One region of the Streptomyces sp. NPDC090108 genome, then DNA from elsewhere that is predicted to be linked to it. Evidence: riboswitches for the same ligand, from Rfam matches in the RefSeq annotation. Region 1 holds a riboswitch; the other holds the start of a gene.
What was found. Region 1 has a riboswitch for glycine ahead of gcvP (aminomethyl-transferring glycine dehydrogenase). Riboswitches for the same ligand answer to the same signal wherever they lie in the genome.

Region 1 (8,922 bases):
CCGCAGGGTTCCGCGCTGCTGGTGGTCCGCCGTGGCCCGAACTCGGGAAGCCGCTTCCTGCTGGACGGCGACCTGACGACGGCCGGCCGTCACCCGCAGAGCGACATCTTCCTGGACGACGTGACGGTCTCGCGCCGCCACGTGGAGTTCCGGCGGGTCGCGGACGGTTCGTTCACCGTTGCCGACGTCGGCAGCCTGAACGGTACGTACGTCAATCGTGAGCCGATCGACCAGGTCGCCCTGTCGAACGGCGACGAGGTGCAGATCGGCAAGTACAGGCTGGTCTTCTACTCGAGCCGGCAGGGCATCTGACCTCCCCGGACTCCGTCCGGGGGACACCAGGGAAGGTCCATGCTTCAAACACCGAGCGGCGGTGCCGGAAGCGGTACCGCCGCCAGGGACAGTGGGCTGATGAGCATCGGCACGGTGCTGAACGCGCTGCGCGACGAGTTCCCCGAAGTCACCATCTCCAAGATCCGTTTCCTGGAGGCGGAGGGGCTCATCGAGCCGCAGCGGACCCCCTCGGGGTACCGCAAGTTCAGCGCCGGGGACGTCGAGCGCCTCGGTCACGTCCTGCGGATGCAGCGGGACCACTATCTGCCGCTCAGGGTGATCCGCGAGCACCTGGACGCCATGGAGCGCGGTGAGGCCGTGACGCTGCCCGTGGTGGGCCGCCAGCGCACCTGGGAGGACGACGCCCCGCGGCCGGCCGAGGGGCCCACGGTCGCCCGGGTGGGCCGGTCCGAGCTGATGGCGGCGGCGGACATCGGCGACGGTGAGCTGAAGGAGTGGGAGTCCTACGGGATCATCGCTCCTCTGGAGGACGGCGCGTACGACGCCGAGGCCGTCACCGTGGCCGCTCTCGTGGCCGAACTGGGCCGTTTCGGTATCGAGCCCCGCCATCTGCGGGTGATGAAGGCGGCCGCCGACCGCGAGGCGGGGCTGGTGGACCAGGTGGTGGCCCCCCTGAAGCGTCACCGCAATCCGCAGACCAGGGCGCACGCGGAGGCCCGCACCAAGGAGCTGGCACAGCTCACGGTGCGGCTGCACGCGGCGCTGGTGAAGACCGCTCTCGGGGTGCGGCTGCCCTGACCGGCGGGGCCGCCTCGTGCCCCGGATCGGGCACCTGTTCCCGGCCCGACTACCCAAACGTCCCGGGCACGGCCTAGGGTTGCTGTGTGAACGAGCTCGATGTCGTAGGTGTCCGGGTCGAAATGCCCTCGAACCAACCGATCGTGCTCCTGCGCGAAGTGGGGGGCGACCGTTACCTCCCCATCTGGATCGGGCCGGGGGAGGCGACGGCGATCGCTTTCGCCCAGCAGGGCATGGCCCCTGCCCGGCCGCTGACCCACGACCTGTTCAAGGACGTGCTGGAGGCCGTCGGCCAGGAGCTGACCGAAGTACGCATCACCGATCTGCGTGAGGGCGTCTTCTACGCGGAGCTGGTCTTCGCCAGCGGCGTCGAGGTCAGTGCCCGCCCGTCCGACGCCATAGCGCTCGCCCTGCGTACCGGAACGCCGATCTTCGGCAGTGACACGGTGCTCGACGACGCGGGCATCGCCATTCCGGACGAGCAGGAGGACGAGGTGGAGAAATTCCGCGAGTTCCTCGACCAGATCTCGCCCGAGGACTTCGGCACCAGCAGCCAGTGAACCGCCGCCGTCCGCACGGACGGTGGACCCGGGAGCGGTCGCCGGGGGGCCTGCCGGCGGGGCCGGGGGATGGCAATTGCCACCGTCCCGTGAGAGAGTCCTACGTCCTCCCGCGACGGCATTCGGCTAGCCTTTCCCCGCGGTGGGACACGGGAAACCACTCCTGGGGTGATTATCACTCGGCGTGCCGAGCGCGGCGATCGTTGACGCACCCCTGGTGACTGCCTACCGTCGAGAAGGCAGGTCAAGGACGGAGGTCGGCGTGAGAACCAGCGGCGACGGTACGGCCGGGGGTGCCCCCGGACCCGGTTTCGGGGCGAGCGGGCCGTACCGGCTTCAGGGCAGCGCGGCCGAATCCGCCCCGCAGCGGCCGACGGCGGTGCCCGACGGCGGAGGGGCGGCGCCCATGGCGTCCGAGGAGATCGGATACCGCGGTCCCACGGCATGCGCGGCCGCGGGCATCACCTACCGGCAACTCGACTACTGGGCCCGCACGGGTCTGGTCGAACCGAGTGTGCGGCCCGCCCACGGGTCGGGCACACAGCGCCTCTACAGCTTCAGGGACGTCGTCGTCCTGAAGATCGTCAAGCGCTTCCTGGACACGGGTGTCTCCCTCCAGAACATCCGCACCACCGTGCAGCACCTCAGGGAGCGCGGATTCCGCGATCTCGAGCGGATGACGCTCATGAGCGACGGCGCCACGGTCTACGAGTGCTCGTCTCCCGACGAGGTGCACGCCCTCCTCCAGGGCGGGCAGGGCATCTTCGGGATCGCGGTCGGCGTGGTGTGGCGGGACGTGGAGAGCGCCCTGTCGCAGCTGCACGGCGAGCGTGTGGACACCGGGGAGACGCTGGTCGGGCAGAACCCCGCGGACGAGCTGGCGCGGCGGCGCAACCGGGCGGTCTGACCGCGAGGTCGCCCGGCCGTCGGGTCCCGCGGTCGCGGTGCCGGCCGGGCGGCTCCCGGACACGGCGCGCGGCCCGGGTGCCCCTGCCGGTGCGTTGTCAGTGGCGTGGTGCAGCATCGGAGATGTGAGAAACGCTCCCACGATCCTGCATCTCGACATGGATGCCTTCTTCGCCTCGGTGGAGCAGGCGTCCAAACCGAGTCTGCGCGGCAAGGCCGTGGTCGTGGGCGGGCTCGGACCGCGCGGTGTGGTCGCCACCGCGTCGTACGAGGCACGGGTCTTCGGAGTGCACTCGGCGATGCCCATGGCCCAGGCGCGCCGCCTCGCGCCCAACGCCGCGTATCTCGTACCGCGCTTCTCCCTGTACCGGTCGGTCAGCGAGCGGGTGATGGCCCTGCTGCGGGAGCTGTCGCCGCTGGTGGAGCCGCTGAGCCTGGACGAGGCGTTCGTCGACCTGGAGGCCGGGGGAACGGCCTGTGACGAGGAGTCGGCGCGGCGGGCCGGGTCCGGACTGCGCGCGGACATACGGGCGGCCACGGGACTGACCGGGTCGGTGGGGCTCGCGGCCTCCAAGATGCTCGCCAAGATCGCGTCGGAGCAGGCCAAGCCCGACGGCCTGGTGCTCATCGAGCCCGGGACCGAGCGGGCGCTGCTCGGTCCCATGCCGGTGCGGACGCTGCCCGGGGTGGGGCCGGCCACCGGGGATCATCTGCGCAGGGCCGGGATCACCACCGTGGAGGAGCTCGCCGAGGCGGGCGAGGACGAGCTGGTCCGGCTGGTCGGCAAGGCGCACGGGCACGGCCTGTACGCCATGGCGCTGGCCCGCGACGACCGGCCCGTGGTGGCCGAGCGCGAGACCAAGTCGGTGTCGGTCGAGGACACCTACGACGTGGACATCCACGACAGGCTGCGGGTGGGCCTGGAGGTGCAGCGGCTCGCCGACCGGTGCGTGGGCCGGCTGCGCGGGGCCGGCCTGTCGGGGAGGACCATCGTGCTGAAGGTCCGACGGTACGACTTCTCGACGCTGACGCGCTCCGAGACGCTCCGCGGCCCCACCGACGACCCCGCCGTGATCCGGGAGGCGGCCGCGCGGCTGCTGGAGTCCGTGGACACCACCGGCGGGGTGCGGCTGCTCGGGGTCGGCGTCTCCGGGCTCGCCGACTACACGCAGGAGGACCTGTTCGCCCAGGCGATGCCCGCGCCGGGCGCGGAGACTCCGGGCGAGGCCGTACGACCGGCCGAGGACAGCCCCCCGGAGCCCGAGGAGCGGCAGTGGCGCGCCGGACACGATGTACGGCACGCCGAGTACGGGTACGGATGGGTGCAGGGCAGTGGCGTGGGGCGGGTGACCGTGCGCTTCGAGACGCCGCAGTCGGAGCCGGGCCGGGTGCGGACGTTCCTGGTGGGGGATCCCGCGCTGGAGGCGGCAGATCCGCTGCCGCTGGTGGCGGAAACCGGTCCGTGAGGGGCGCCGGCCCGCCGCAGGGCCGGTTCAGGCGTCCTCGGTGCCCGCCAGCTTGCCGAAGTCGTGGTCGGGGACGGCGGGAGGCGCGGCCACGTCGAGGCCGTAGTGGTGGTAGAGCTGGAGTTCCTGGTCGGGGGAGAGGTGACGGCCGACACCGAAGTCGGGGGCGTCCTTGATGAGGGCCCGCTCGAAGGGGACCCTGAGCGTGCCCTCGACCAGTTCGCTGGGCTCCAGAGGGACGAACGCGTCCCGCGAGAACAGACCGGTGCGTATGGCCGCCCACTCCGGCACGCCCGTCGCGTCGTCGAGGTACACCTCGTCGACCGTGCCGATCTTGGTGCCGTTGCGGTCGAACGCCTTGCGGCCGATCAGATTGCGCGGATCGATGTCGGTACGCACGGTCCCTCTCCCTCCACGTGGTCGCAACTCATCCGTAAGCACTACGAAAGAGCACATCGAGGGAGGCGGCCACTCGAAGCCTCCGGCGTTGACCTCGCTGGTAGTCTGACAACGGCTGCTGACCCCGTGCGGGAGAGTCCTCCGAGCAGTCGGAGGCGCCGAAGGAGCAACTCCTCCCCGGAATCTCTCAGGCCCCCGTACCGCACGGACGAGGTCACTCTGGAAAGCAGGGCGGGCGTCACCGACACCCGTTCTCACCGACGGTGAAAGCCGGGACCCTCGGGTACCCGGTGAAGCTCTCAGGTTCGAGATGACAGAGGGGGAGGCCGTCCGGGCACCCGCGCCGCGGTGCCCCTCGCAGGTCGTGTCAGACCAGGAGGCCTCCGTTCATGACCGCCCATCGCATTCCGCTCACCGAGCTCGAAGCCGGCATTCCGTTCGAGCAGCGCCACATCGGCCCCGACCAGGAGTCGCTGGCCAAGATGCTCGCGCAGGTCGGTTACGGCTCTCTCGACGAGCTGACCGCCGCCGCGGTCCCGGATGTGATCAAGAACGCCGACGCCCTCGACCTCCCGGGCGCCCGCACCGAGGCCGAGGTGCTCGCCGAACTGCGCGGGCTCGCCGACCGCAACCAGGTCCTCGGTTCCATGATCGGACTCGGTTACCACGGCACCTTCACCCCGCCCGTCATCCTGCGCAACGTCATGGAGAACCCCGCCTGGTACACGGCCTACACGCCGTACCAGCCGGAGATCTCCCAGGGCCGCCTCGAGGCCCTGCTGAACTTCCAGACGACGGTCGCCGACCTCACGGGCCTGCCCACCTCCGGCGCCTCCCTCCTCGACGAGGGCACCGCCGCCGCCGAGGCCATGGCGCTGTCCCGCCGCATGGGCAGGAACAAGAAGGGCCTGTTCCTGATCGACGCGGACACGCTGCCGCAGACCATCGCCGTCATCGAGACCCGCGCCGAGCCGACCGGCGTCGAGGTCGTCGTCGCCGACCTCAGCGAGGGCATCCCGGCCGGCATCGCCGAGCGTGACATCAACGGCGTGCTCCTGCAGTACCCGGGCGCCTCCGGTGCCGTACGCGACCTCAAGCCGGTCATCGACCAGGCGCACGAGCTGGGCGCGCTCGTCACGGTCGCGGCCGACCTGCTGGCCCTCACCCTGCTGACCTCGCCCGGTGAGCTGGGCGCGGACATCGCCATCGGCACCACCCAGCGCTTCGGCGTGCCGATGGGCTTCGGCGGCCCGCACGCCGGCTACATGGCGGTGCACGAGAAGTTCGCCCGCAGCCTGCCCGGCCGCCTGGTCGGTGTCTCCGTCGACGCCGACGGCAACAAGGCTTACCGGCTGGCCCTGCAGACCCGCGAGCAGCACATCCGCCGCGAGAAGGCCACCAGCAACATCTGCACCGCGCAGGTGCTCCTCGCCGTCATGGCCGGCATGTACGCCGTCTACCACGGTCCCGAGGGCCTGCGGACGATCGCCCGCCGCACCCACCGCTACGCCGCGATCCTCGCCGAGGGCCTGAAGCGGGCCGGCGTCGAGATCGTCCACGGCGCCTACTTCGACACCCTCACGGCCCGTGTCCCCGGCGGGGCCGCCGAGGTCGTCGCCGCCGCCTGTGAGAACGGCGTCAACCTGCGCCTCGTCGACGCCGACCACGTCTCCATGGCCTGCGACGAGACGACGAACCGCGCCCAGCTCGCCGCCGTCCTCTCCGCCTTCGGCGCCGAGGGCGATGTGGAGGCGCTCGACGCGGCCGCCGCGGAGGCGCTGCCCGAGGCCCTGCTGCGCGGCGACGACTACCTGACCCACCCGGTCTTCCGCGAGCACCGCTCCGAGACCGCCATGCTGCGCTACCTGCGCAAGCTGTCCGACCGGGACTACGCGCTCGACCGCGGCATGATCCCGCTCGGCTCCTGCACCATGAAGCTCAACGCCACCACCGAGATGGAGCCGGTCACCTGGCCGGAGTTCGGGCAGCTGCACCCCTTCGCGCCCGCCGGCCAGGCCGAGGGCTACCTCACGCTCATCCACGAGCTGGAGGACCGCCTCGCCGAGGTCACCGGGTACGACAAGGTCTCCCTCCAGCCGAACGCCGGTTCGCAGGGCGAGCTGGCCGGTCTGCTGGCCGTGCGCGGCTACCACCGCGCCAACGGCGACGAGCGGCGCGTCGTCTGCCTCATCCCCTCCTCCGCGCACGGCACCAACGCGGCCAGCGCCGTGATGGCCGGCATGAAGGTCGTCGTCGTGAAGACCGCCGAGGACGGCGAGATCGACGTCGAGGACCTGCGCGCGAAGATCGAGCAGCACCGCGACGAGCTCGCCGTGCTGATGATCACCTACCCGTCGACGCACGGCGTCTTCGAGGAGCACGTCGCCGACATCTGCGCCCAGGTCCACGACGCGGGCGGCCAGGTGTACGTCGACGGCGCCAACCTCAACGCCCTGGTCGGCCTCGCCAAGCCCGGTCACTTCGGCGGCGACGTCTCCCACCTCAACCTGCACAAGACCTTCTGCATCCCGCACGGCGGCGGCGGCCCCGGCGTCGGCCCGGTCGCGGTCCGCGAGCACCTCGCGCCGTACCTGCCCAACCACCCGCTCCAGCCGGCCGCCGGTCCGGAGACGGGCGTCGGCCCGATCTCCGCGGCGCCGTGGGGCAGCGCGGGCATCCTGCCGATCTCGTGGGCCTACGTGCGCCTCATGGGCGGCGAGGGCCTGAAGCGGGCCACGCAGGTCGCGGTGCTCTCCGCCAACTACATCGCCAAGCGCCTGGAGCCGCACTTCCCGGTGCTCTACACCGGCCCCGCCGGTCTCGTCGCGCACGAGTGCATCGTCGACCTGCGTCCGCTGACCAAGGCCACCGGCGTGAGCGTGGACGACGTGGCCAAGCGCCTCATCGACTACGGCTTCCACGCGCCGACCATGTCCTTCCCGGTGGCCGGCACGCTGATGATCGAGCCTACCGAGTCGGAGGACCTCGGCGAGCTGGACCGGTTCTGCGACGCGATGATCGCCATCCGTGCCGAGATCGACAAGGTCGGCTCCGGTGTCTGGCCCGCGGAGGACAACCCGCTGCGCGGCGCCCCGCACACCGCCGCCGCGCTCGGCGGCGAGTGGACCCACGCCTACACCCGTGACGAGGCCGTCTTCCCGGCCGGTGTCTCGGCCGCCGACAAGTACTGGCCGCCGGTGCGCCGCATCGACCAGGCCTTCGGCGACCGCAACCTGGTGTGCTCCTGCCCGCCGCTGGACGCCTACGAGGACTGACCGCCGGCCGCGGCCCCTTCTCGTGAGGGCCGTGTGAGGTGACACGACCGGCCCCGCCCGGACATCCGGGCGGGGCCAGTCGTGTCCTGGGGGCCGTCCGGATTCAGACGGCGGCCAGGGACACCTCGGTCGACTTGATCAGGGCCACCACCGGATCACCGGCCTTCAGCCCCAGATCGTCCGCCGACTCCAGGGTGATGGCGGAGGTCAGCTCACCCCCGTCGACCGCGACCTTGACCGCGGCCATGGCCGTGCCGCAGGCCACGTCGCTGACCGTGCCCGGCAGCTGGTTGCGGATCGAGACGCGCTCCAGCGGCTCGGTGGCGAGGGACACCTCGGTCGACTTCACCAGGGCGCGCACGGAGGACCCCTCGGTGAGCCCGAGGTCCTTCACCGACTCCAGGGTGATCGCCGCGGTCAGGTCCTGTCCGCCGGTGAGCCGGAGCCTGACGGTCGCCATGGCCTCGCCCCGCTGGATCGCCGTGACGGTGCCGGGCAGCTGATTACGGATGCTCAAGGTCATGAACGCACACCGTAGCGGCCCCGGCCCGTCAGGAGCCTCAGGCGGGATAGGCGTGCGTCTGCGTCGCCTTCACGGTCGCCCAGACCGGCGTACCCGGGTGGAGGTCCAGCTCGGCGGCGGCCACCGTGGTGAGGTCGGCGGCCAGGGAGAGCTCGCCGGTCAGATCGGCGCGGATCCGGTCGCCGTGCGTCTCCAGCCCCGCGACCTCGCAGCGCCACAGGTTGCGCGCGCTTCCGCCCTCCGGCCGCTCCGTGAAGAGTGTGACCGCGTCCGGCGGGAAGGCCACGAACACCGGTCCGGACAGGTCCTCCGTGGTCGTGACCGAGGGCCCGGCATCCAGTCGTACCGTCGGCCCCTGCGCACGGCCGCGGTACAGGTTCAGGCCGACGAGCTGGGCGATGTAGTCCGTGCGCGGACGGCGGGCGATGTCGGAGGGGGCACCCTCCTGGACGATCCGGCCGTCCTCGATGACCACGAGCCGGTCGGCGAGCACCATGGCGTCCAGCGGGTCGTGCGTGACCAGCACGGCGACGGCCTCGAACTCGGCGAGGTGGCGGCGCAGCTGGGCGCGGACCTCCAGGCGGGTACGGGCGTCCAGCGCGGCGAGCGGCTCGTCCAGGAGCAGCAGCCGGGGCTTGGTGGCCAGCGCCCGGGCCAGCGCGACACGCTGGGCCTGCCCGCCGGAGAGGCGGCGCGGTCTG
Region 2 (8,922 bases), on a different contig from region 1:
TGGCGAGACCGGGCACGATCATGTACTCGGGGTCGACCTGGTAGTAGGTCACCGCTTCGCGGAGCATGCCGCCCCACGAGGCCTGCGGCGGCTGGATACCGACACCGAGGAAGCTCAGCGAGGCCTCGAAGAGGATGTTGGTCGGGATCAGCAGCGTCGAGTAGACGATGATCGGGCCGACCAGGTTGGGCATCAGCTCACGGAACAGGATGTACGGACCGCGGGCGCCCATGCCGCGGGAGGCGTCGACGAACTCGCGCTCCCGCAGGGCCAGGGTCTGGCCGCGCACGATCCGGCCCAGGTAGGGCCAGTTGAAGAAGCCGATGACGAAGATCAGCACGCTGAGGTGGAGCGGCAGACCGTTCAGGCCGAACGCGCCGCCCTGGAGGGTGGCGGAGATGGCGATCGCGAACAGCAGCAGCGGGAACGCCAGGAAGGTGTCCATCAGCCGGCTGATCACGGAGTCGACCCGGCCGCCGTAGTAGCCCGCGACGACGCCCATGATCGCGCCGATCACGTTCGACAGGATCGTGGCGCCGAACGCGACCACCAGCGAGACCCAGGAACCCTCGAGGACGCGGGTGGCGATGTCACGGCCGAACTTGGGGTCCAGACCGAAGGGGTGGGAGAGGCTCATGCCGCCCCACTCACCCTTGGGCAGCGACGTGTTGGCGTCGATCAGGTCCTGGTGGAAGGCGTTGGGGTCGAGCCCGAACGCGGCCTGCAGCGGACGCGAGAGAACCGCGAGGACGACCAGGAGGACGACGATGACGGCGCCGGCGACGGCGGCTCTGTCCTTCTTGAACCGGGTCCAGGCGATCTGTCCAAGGGAACGACCCTCGATCTGCCCCTTACCGGCACCGTCGAGGACAGCTTCCGGCTGTGTCTCGGCTGCCGTACCGGTGGTCTCGATCGGTGCGGTCACAGTGACCCGACCCCTCTCGCCGGTGGTGACCGGCCTGTGCTCGCCGCAGATTGCGGCTTTGTCGACTTGCACTCGAACACGAGGTCATCACAACTTTCGTGTTCATGACTCGGGAGTCTTCAGTGCGGTTGCGATCAGCCGCCAGAGCTGGCGGTGAAAGTATGCGCAACCGTGATGCGGCGCTGGGGTTTTCGTTATCCGATCACTGGGTAACGGGTAACGAACAAGGGCCAGTTGGGACACAGTGGCAATTCGGTGCGATTGGGACGCACCGGCCGTTCTCCCCCGCGTGCAGAGACGCGGAGATGTGTGGACGATGAGTGTGTCCGGTGTGCCCGTCTTCCACATCCGTCCGCGCGAACGGCGTGACGCTCAGTACCCGCCGCGCACCGGCGGGTAGCCGTAACCGGGGGCCGGCGCCTGGGTCTGGACCGGGGACTGGGGCGCGGCGTGCGCCTCACGGTCGTAGAACGGCCGGGAGTTGGCGCGCATCCACAGCACGACCGGGTCGTAGTCGTCGGTCATCACGACGGTGGAGACGGGCAGCCCCTCCGGGACCGCACCCACGGAGCTCTGCATCATCGCCCGCACGGAGTCCACGGCGGCCGGCGAGGTCTCGTACACGTCCAGGCCGATGGCGAGGTACGGCGCCCCGAGCGCGGGCTGGACCCAGGCCCGGCGCAGCGTGCGCAGGGCCGGGGTGCGGTGGGCGTTCTGCGCCAGCAGGGCGTAGAACTGCGGCACCTCGATGGCGGGTTCGGACAGGCGGAGCGGGCCGGCCGGCTGGCGGTCCAGGCCCGTGGCGATGCGGCGCAGATCGGTCCAGGGGACGCCGACGCCGCCGCCGGGTGCGTGCGGGTTGAGCCAGAGGCCGTGGCGCTCGGGGTAGAGGGTGCGGGCCACGTCGAGGCCGTCGACCACCTCGTAGGAACGGTTCCAGCCGCTGGCCGAGAGTTCCTGCGCGGAGGTCACACAGGGGGCGTAGCCGAAGCCGTCGACCTCCATGTTCCCGTACTGCGCGTCCGGGGACCCGGCCTGGCCGTGCCACAGGAACATCCAGATCTGGCCGGAGGCGGGGGCGGCGAGGGCGCGGAGCAGTGCCTCGTAGGCGTCGTAACGCCCGGGGGTGACCTGGCGCAGCATGTGCTCGACGCTGCCGCTGTGGCTCGCGCTCACCTGTTGTACCGGCCCTTTCTGGAATTGCCCCTCGCTTGAGGGACAGCTTAAGCGCCAATCGGGCCGGGGCCACGGGTTCGTGCGGGACCGCGGGTGTGACGGTCACCTGTCGCGCGGTTCCCCCCGGGGGACGTCACCGCGGTCCCGGCGGACCGGGGTGACGTCCCCCGGGAGGAATCCGGAGGAAAGGCGTGTCAGTGACCGGACTGGTAGAAGGGGCGCACACTGGCCCGGAGCCATTCGGCCACCGGGTCCTCGGTCACGTCCAGGAGGATCAGGTTCACCGGCCACGGGACCGGGACCGCGCCGAGGGCCTTGCCGAGGGCCTCCAGCGGGAGGGCGCGCATGTCGCCGTCCCACGAGGAGAGTTCGACGCCGACGAACATGACGGGGTCGGCCGTCTCGATGGCGGCGAGGCAGCGGCGGGCGGAGCGGACCACACCGGTGGCGGCGAACTCGGCGGAGGCGGCGGCGAGGAAGTCGACCGGGTCCTCCTGCCAGTCGGGCTCGAACAGCCGGACCCGGCCTCCGCTGTCGGGGCCGTCCAGCGGGCCGCGGCCCGAACGGCACAGCTCGGCGACCGCCTCCGGGGGCAGCGGCATGCCGACCACACCGTCGGGGTTGATCAGGATGCCCACCTGCGGCGGCAGGCCGCGGGCGAACTCGGGGGCGGGGGCGACGGTGTACGACATGTGGGCGCCCACCGCCTGCCGGAACTGCTCCTCGGAGCTGAAGACCGGTATGTACACCTGGCCTTCGATGTCGATGGTGGGCAGATCCAGCGAACCGCTGTCCGGACTGCCGCCGTTGGGCAGCGGGATCCACAGGAAGCCGCGGCCGAGTACTTCGACGATCCGGCCGCCCGCCGAGGGGACGCCGAGCGATGCCGAGAGCACCTCCTCCAGTTCGTTGCCGGGCCACCCGCTGTGCGGGTGGGGGTGCGCCTGTGCCGGGAAGTCCGCGGGAAAGTCCGCCGGGAAGTCCATGTGCCTACCGCCTGCTGGGATCCGTGCTGTGGCTCAAAAGGCTAGCCGGTACCGGTGACGGAGCCCATCCCGGTGAACACGATCCGTCGCAGGACGTCCGCCGCGTCCCGGTCCAGCAGCACCGCCGAGCCGCAGCCGGCGGGCGGAGTCCCCCGTTCCACCTTGCGCAGCAGCCGGGCGGCCGTGCGGCGGTGGCGGCGGAAGGCGTACCGGGACACCTCGCGGCCGCGCTCGCGCTGGCCCTCCCGGGCGGTGCCCGCGGGGACGTCCAGGAGCAGCAGGTGCAGGGTGCCGCCGCGGCGGCGGGCCTCGCGGGCCAGCCAGCCGCGGACCCAGGCCTGGGTGCCGCAGTCGTGCACGACCACTCCCTCGCCGGCGCGCAGGGCGCGGTTCAGCCCCGTGTAGTGGGCGAGGCGGACGAGGGGGCGGTAGAGGGCGTAGGGCAGGAGGCGGGGGGCGCGGGCGTCCCAGCGGTCGCGGGCGTCCTGGGAGTCGACGCGGGGGCCCGGGACCGTGCGCCGCATCAGGGTGGACTTGCCGCTGCCGGGCAGCCCGGTGATCACCACCAGGTCGCGGGGGCCGAAGCGCAGCGTGTGCGGGCTGCCGCCGGCGTGGCCGCGCAGGTCACGGACGGCCGGGGCCGCGGGTCCGGCCAGGCGCTCGCGGGCGGGGGCGGAGGGCTGCTGCGGCACCGCGGTGCCGGTGGTGGCGGCGTACGCCGGAGTCCTGTTCACCGTGATCGTCCTCCCCTGTGGGCTCGGGGGGTTCCCTGCCCCCCGAATGTAAAGAGAAGGTAATGCCCGGGGCCCGGCGGTTCGGTGCGCGTACTGCCACAGAACGGTCACAACTGACGTGCTCTGGAGGGGGAGGCCGGGGCGTGCAATGATGTGCCCGCCAACTGCATACCGGCCGTTTGAATCCGCGCGGGAGAGTCCCCGGCAGCAAGTCTCGCCAGGGCGCCGAAGGAGCAAGTCCCTCCCTTGAATCTCTCAGGCCCCGTTACCGCGCGGGCGAGGCACATCTGAAAAGCGGGCCGCCGTCACAGCGGCCCCACCCAAGGTGCAAGCCATGACGTACGGCTCCTTGCGAGCCGACGATGGTCATGGCGAACCTCTCAGGTTCCGATGACAGATGGGGAGGACCTTCCTCGCCCGTCATGCCCCTGGGAGACGAACGACCGATGAGCAGCACCGAATCACGTCAGCTCCGCCACACCGCGCTCGACGCCCTGCATCGCGAACTGGGCGCCACCATGACCGACTTCGCCGGCTGGGACATGCCCCTGCGGTACGGCTCCGAGCGCGACGAGCACATCGCGGTGCGCACGAAGGCGGGCCTCTTCGACCTCTCGCACATGGGCGAGATCACGGTCACCGGCCCCGGCGCGGCCGCCCTGCTGAACTTCGCCCTCGTGGGCAACATCGCCTCGGTCGGTGTCGGCCGGGCCCGCTACACCATGATCTGCCGCGCCGACGGCGGCATCCTGGACGACCTGATCGTCTACCGGCTCGCCGAGACCGAGTACATGGTGGTCGCCAACGCCTCCAACGCCCGGGTCGTGCTCGACGCGCTGACCGAGCGCGCCGCCGGCTTCGACGCCGAGGTCCGCGACGACCGTGACGCCTACGCGCTGATCGCCGTCCAGGGCCCCGAGGCCCCCGGCATCCTGAAGTCGCTCACCGACGCCGACCTGGACGGCCTGAAGTACTACGCGGGTCTGCCCGGCACCGTCGCGGGTGTCCCCGCGCTGATCGCCCGCACCGGCTACACCGGCGAGGACGGCTTCGAGCTGTTCGTGAAGCCGGAGCACGCCGTGGAGCTGTGGCAGGCGCTCACCGGCGCCGGCAAGGACGCCGGCCTGGTGCCGTGCGGCCTGTCCTGCCGCGACACGCTGCGCCTGGAGGCGGGCATGCCGCTGTACGGGCACGAGCTGTCCACGTCCCTGACGCCGTTCGACGCCGGTCTCGGCCGGGTCGTGAAGTTCGAGAAGGACGGCGACTTCGTGGGCCGCGAGGCGCTGGCCGCGGCCGCCGAGCGGGCCGGGCAGAACCCGCCGCGCGTCCTGGTCGGGCTGATCGCCGAGGGCCGCCGGGTGCCGCGCGCCGGGTACGCCGTCGTCGCCGGCGGCGAGGTGATCGGCGAGGTCACCTCCGGTGCCCCCTCCCCCACCCTGGGCAAGCCCGTCGCCATCGCGTACGTCGACGCGGCGCACGCGGCGCCCGGAACCGCGGGTGTCGGCGTGGACATCCGGGGCAGCCACGAACCGTACGAGGTCGTGGCGCTGCCGTTCTACAAGCGGCAGAAGTAGCCCCTCCTCGGCCCGGGCCCGACCGGCCCGGACCGCCCCGGTGTGCGGGCGGCGCGGGCGCCGCGCGAGCGGGCGGACGCGTGGCGTGGTCGCGCGACCACGCCGTCCGCCGCACGTGACGCTGCGCACATTCCCCCGCCCACCAGCGCTTTCAGCACGCTCCCATCGACCAGCACCTCCCCGCGTACAGGAGAATTCAGACCATGAGCAACCCGCAGCAGCTGCGCTACAGCAAGGAGCACGAGTGGCTGTCGGACGCCGAGGACGGCGTCTCGACGGTCGGCATCACCGAGCACGCGGCCAACGCGCTCGGCGATGTCGTCTTCGTCCAGCTCCCCGAGGTCGGCTCCGAGGTGACCGCGGGTGAGACCTGCGGCGAGCTGGAGTCGACCAAGTCCGTGTCCGACCTGTACTCGCCGGTCACCGGTGTGATCACCGAGGCCAACCAGGACGTCGTCGACGACCCGTCCCTGGTGAACTCCGACCCCTTCGCCGGCGGCTGGCTGTTCAAGGTGCGCGTCACGGCGGAGCCGGGCGACCTGCTCTCCGCCGACGAGTACACCGCCGAGACCGCGGGCTAGAGGAGTCACAGGCATGACTGTCCTGAACACGTCCCTGCACGAGCTGGACCCGGAGATCGCCGCCGCGGTCGACGCCGAGCTGCTGCGCCAGCAGTCCACGCTGGAGATGATCGCCTCCGAGAACTTCGCGCCGCTCGCGGTGATGGAGGCCCAGGGGTCGGTCCTCACCAACAAGTACGCCGAGGGCTACCCGGGGCGCCGCTACTACGGCGGCTGCGAGCACGTCGACGTCGCCGAGCAGATCGCGATCGACCGGGTCAAGGAGCTGTTCGGCGCCGAGTACGCCAACGTGCAGCCCCACTCCGGCGCCTCCGCCAACCAGGCGGCCCTGTTCGCGCTGGCCCAGCCCGGGGACACCATCCTCGGCCTGGACCTGGCGCACGGCGGCCACCTGACCCACGGCATGCGGCTGAACTTCTCCGGCAAGCAGTTCGACGTGGTCGCGTACCACGTCGACGAGGCCGGCCTGGTCGACATGGCCGAGGTCGAGCGGCTCGCCAAGGAGCACCGCCCGAAGGTGATCATCGCCGGCTGGTCGGCGTACCCGCGTCAGCTGGACTTCGCCGAGTTCCGCCGGATCGCCGACGAGGTCGGCGCGTTCCTGTGGGTCGACATGGCGCACTTCGCGGGCCTGGTCGCCGCCGGTCTGCACCCGAACCCGGTGCCGTACGCGGACGTGGTCACCTCCACGACCCACAAGACCCTCGGCGGCCCGCGCGGCGGCATCATCCTGGCGAAGAAGGAGTTCGCGAAGAAGCTGAACTCCTCCGTCTTCCCGGGCTTCCAGGGCGGCCCCCTGGAGCACGTGATCGCGGCCAAGGCGGTCTCCTTCAAGGTGGCCGCGGGCGAGGAGTTCAAGGAGCGCCAGCGCCGCACGGTCGAGGGCGCGAAGATCCTCGCCGAGCGGCTGACCGCGCCCGACGCCCGCGAGGCCGGGGTGAACGTCCTGTCCGGCGGGACGGACGTGCACCTGCTCCTGGTCGACCTGCGCGAGTCCGAGCTGGACGGGCAGCAGGCCGAGGACCGCCTCCACGAGGTCGGCATCACGGTCAACCGCAACGCGGTCCCGAACGACCCGCGCCCGCCGATGGTCACCTCCGGCCTGCGCGTCGGCACCCCGGCCCTGGCCACCCGCGGCTTCACCGCCGAGGACTTCGCCGAGGTCGCCGACGTGATCGCCGAGACGCTGAAGCCGTCGTACGAAGCGAACGCGGCGGCGCTGAAGGCCCGGGTCACCGCCCTGGCCGACAAGCACCCGCTGTACCCCGGCCTCGGCCGGTAGGTCCGTTTCATCCGGCATCGCGCACACTGGACACAGTGGACGGCGTGCGCGATGCCGTTCCGCGCGCCCGCGCGGCACACACGCCCCCTTGCACCACCCCCGCACCACCCGTCTTGAGGAGTCACCCGTGGCCGTCTCGGTCTTCGACCTGTTCTCGATCGGCATCGGCCCGTCCAGCTCCCACACGGTCGGCCCGATGCGCGCGGCGCGCATGTTCGCCCGCCGCCTGCGGGGCGAGGACGTGCTCGGCTCGGTGGCCTCCGTGCGCTGCGAGCTGTACGGCTCGCTCGGCGCGACCGGCCACGGCCACGGCACCCCGAAGGCGGTGATGCTCGGCCTGGAGGGCGCCTCCCCGCGCACCGTCGACGTGGAGGGCGCCGACGAGCGGGTGCGGGAGATCAAGGAGGCGGGCCGGCTGAACCTGCTCGGCACGCACGAGATCCCGTTCTCCTTCGACGACGACCTGGTCCTGCACCGCCGCAAGGCCCTGCCGTACCACGCCAACGGCATGACCCTGTGGGCGTACGACGCCTCGGGCGCGGAGCTGCTCACCAAGACCTACTACTCGGTCGGCGGCGGCTTCGTCGTGGACGAGGAGGCGGTGGGCGCGGACCGGATCGTGCTGGACGACACGGTCCTGAAGTACCCCTTCCGCACGGGCGACGAGCTGCTGCGCCTGACCAAGGAGACGGGCCTGTCGATCTCCTCGCTGATGCTGGAGAACGAGCGGGCCTGGCGCACCGAGGAGGAGATCCGGGCGGGCCTGCTGGAGATCTGGCGGGTCATGCGCGAGTGCGTCCAGCGGGGCATGTCCCGCGAGGGCATCCTGCCCGGCGGCCTGAAGGTGCGCCGCCGCGCCGCCGTCTCCGCGCGCCAGCTGCGCGCCGAGGGCAACCCGCTGGCCCACGCGATGGAGTGGATCACGCTCTACGCGATGGCGGTGAACGAGGAGAACGCCGCGGGCGGCCGCGTGGTCACCGCCCCGACCAACGGCGCGGCCGGCATCATCCCGGCGGTCCTGCACTACTACATGAACTTCGTGCCCGGCGCCGACGAGGACGGCGTGGTCCGCTTCCTCCTCGCCGCCGGCGCCATCGGCATGCTCTTCAAGGAGAACGCCTCCATCTCCGGCGCCGAGGTCGGCTGCCAGGGCGAGGTCGGCTCCGCCTGCTCCATGGCCGCGGGCGCGCTGGCCGAGGTCCTCGGCGGCTCCCCGGAGCAGGTCGAGAACGCCGCCGAGATCGGCATGGAGCACAACCTGGGCCTCACCTGCGACCCCGTGGGCGGCCTCGTCCAGATCCCCTGCATCGAGCGCAACGGCATGGCCGCGGTCAAGGCCGTGACCGCCGCCAAGATGTCGATGCGCGGAGACGGCTCCCACATGGTCTCCCTCGACAAGGTCATCAAGACCATGAAGGAGACCGGTGCGGACATGAGCGTCAAGTACAAGGAGACGGCCCGCGGCGGGCTCGCGGTGAACATCATCGAGTGCTGAGCGCTCCCTCCTCGGGGCGCCCGGACCCGGTCGGTCCGCCGCGCGGTCAGTCGCGGATGCCGGCGAAGAGTTCCAGGTGGGAGCAGTTGGGGCAGCGGTAGGCGTCGATCTGCCAGGCGGGCCGGCCCCAGCGCTTCGCCCCGCCGAGGGGGCCGCGTTCGAGCGGGCC

Region 2: it holds a riboswitch for glycine, as region 1 does, so the genes downstream of both, gcvT (glycine cleavage system aminomethyltransferase GcvT) here and gcvP (aminomethyl-transferring glycine dehydrogenase) in region 1, are expected to answer to the same signal.

Annotation. Positions count from the first base shown of each region.
Region 1 is NZ_JBIVDQ010000003.1:1,092,612-1,101,533, reverse strand. Features, by position in the region: gene ACIPRD_RS15115 (FHA domain-containing protein) at 1-312, shown strand, start outside; gene ACIPRD_RS15110 (MerR family transcriptional regulator) at 352-1,092, shown strand; gene ACIPRD_RS15105 (bifunctional nuclease family protein) at 1,179-1,652, shown strand; gene ACIPRD_RS15100 (MerR family transcriptional regulator) at 1,915-2,559, shown strand; partial or broken gene ACIPRD_RS15095 (DNA polymerase IV) at 2,684-4,130, shown strand; gene ACIPRD_RS15090 (PRC-barrel domain-containing protein) at 4,052-4,423, opposite strand; glycine riboswitch at 4,543-4,636, shown strand; gene gcvP (aminomethyl-transferring glycine dehydrogenase) at 4,813-7,698, shown strand; gene ACIPRD_RS15080 (TOBE domain-containing protein) at 7,802-8,221, opposite strand; gene ACIPRD_RS15075 (ABC transporter ATP-binding protein) at 8,259-8,922, opposite strand, start outside.
Region 2 is NZ_JBIVDQ010000001.1:290,401-299,322, forward strand. Features, by position in the region: gene ACIPRD_RS01250 (ABC transporter permease) at 1-925, opposite strand, end outside; gene ACIPRD_RS01255 (enhanced serine sensitivity protein SseB C-terminal domain-containing protein) at 1,298-2,068, opposite strand; gene ACIPRD_RS01260 (enhanced serine sensitivity protein SseB) at 2,296-3,087, opposite strand; gene ACIPRD_RS01265 (AAA family ATPase) at 3,129-3,821, opposite strand; glycine riboswitch at 4,002-4,102, shown strand; gene gcvT (glycine cleavage system aminomethyltransferase GcvT) at 4,268-5,395, shown strand; gene gcvH (glycine cleavage system protein GcvH) at 5,599-5,976, shown strand; gene glyA (serine hydroxymethyltransferase) at 5,990-7,258, shown strand; gene ACIPRD_RS01285 (L-serine ammonia-lyase) at 7,386-8,753, shown strand; gene ACIPRD_RS01290 (hypothetical protein) at 8,800-8,922, opposite strand, start outside.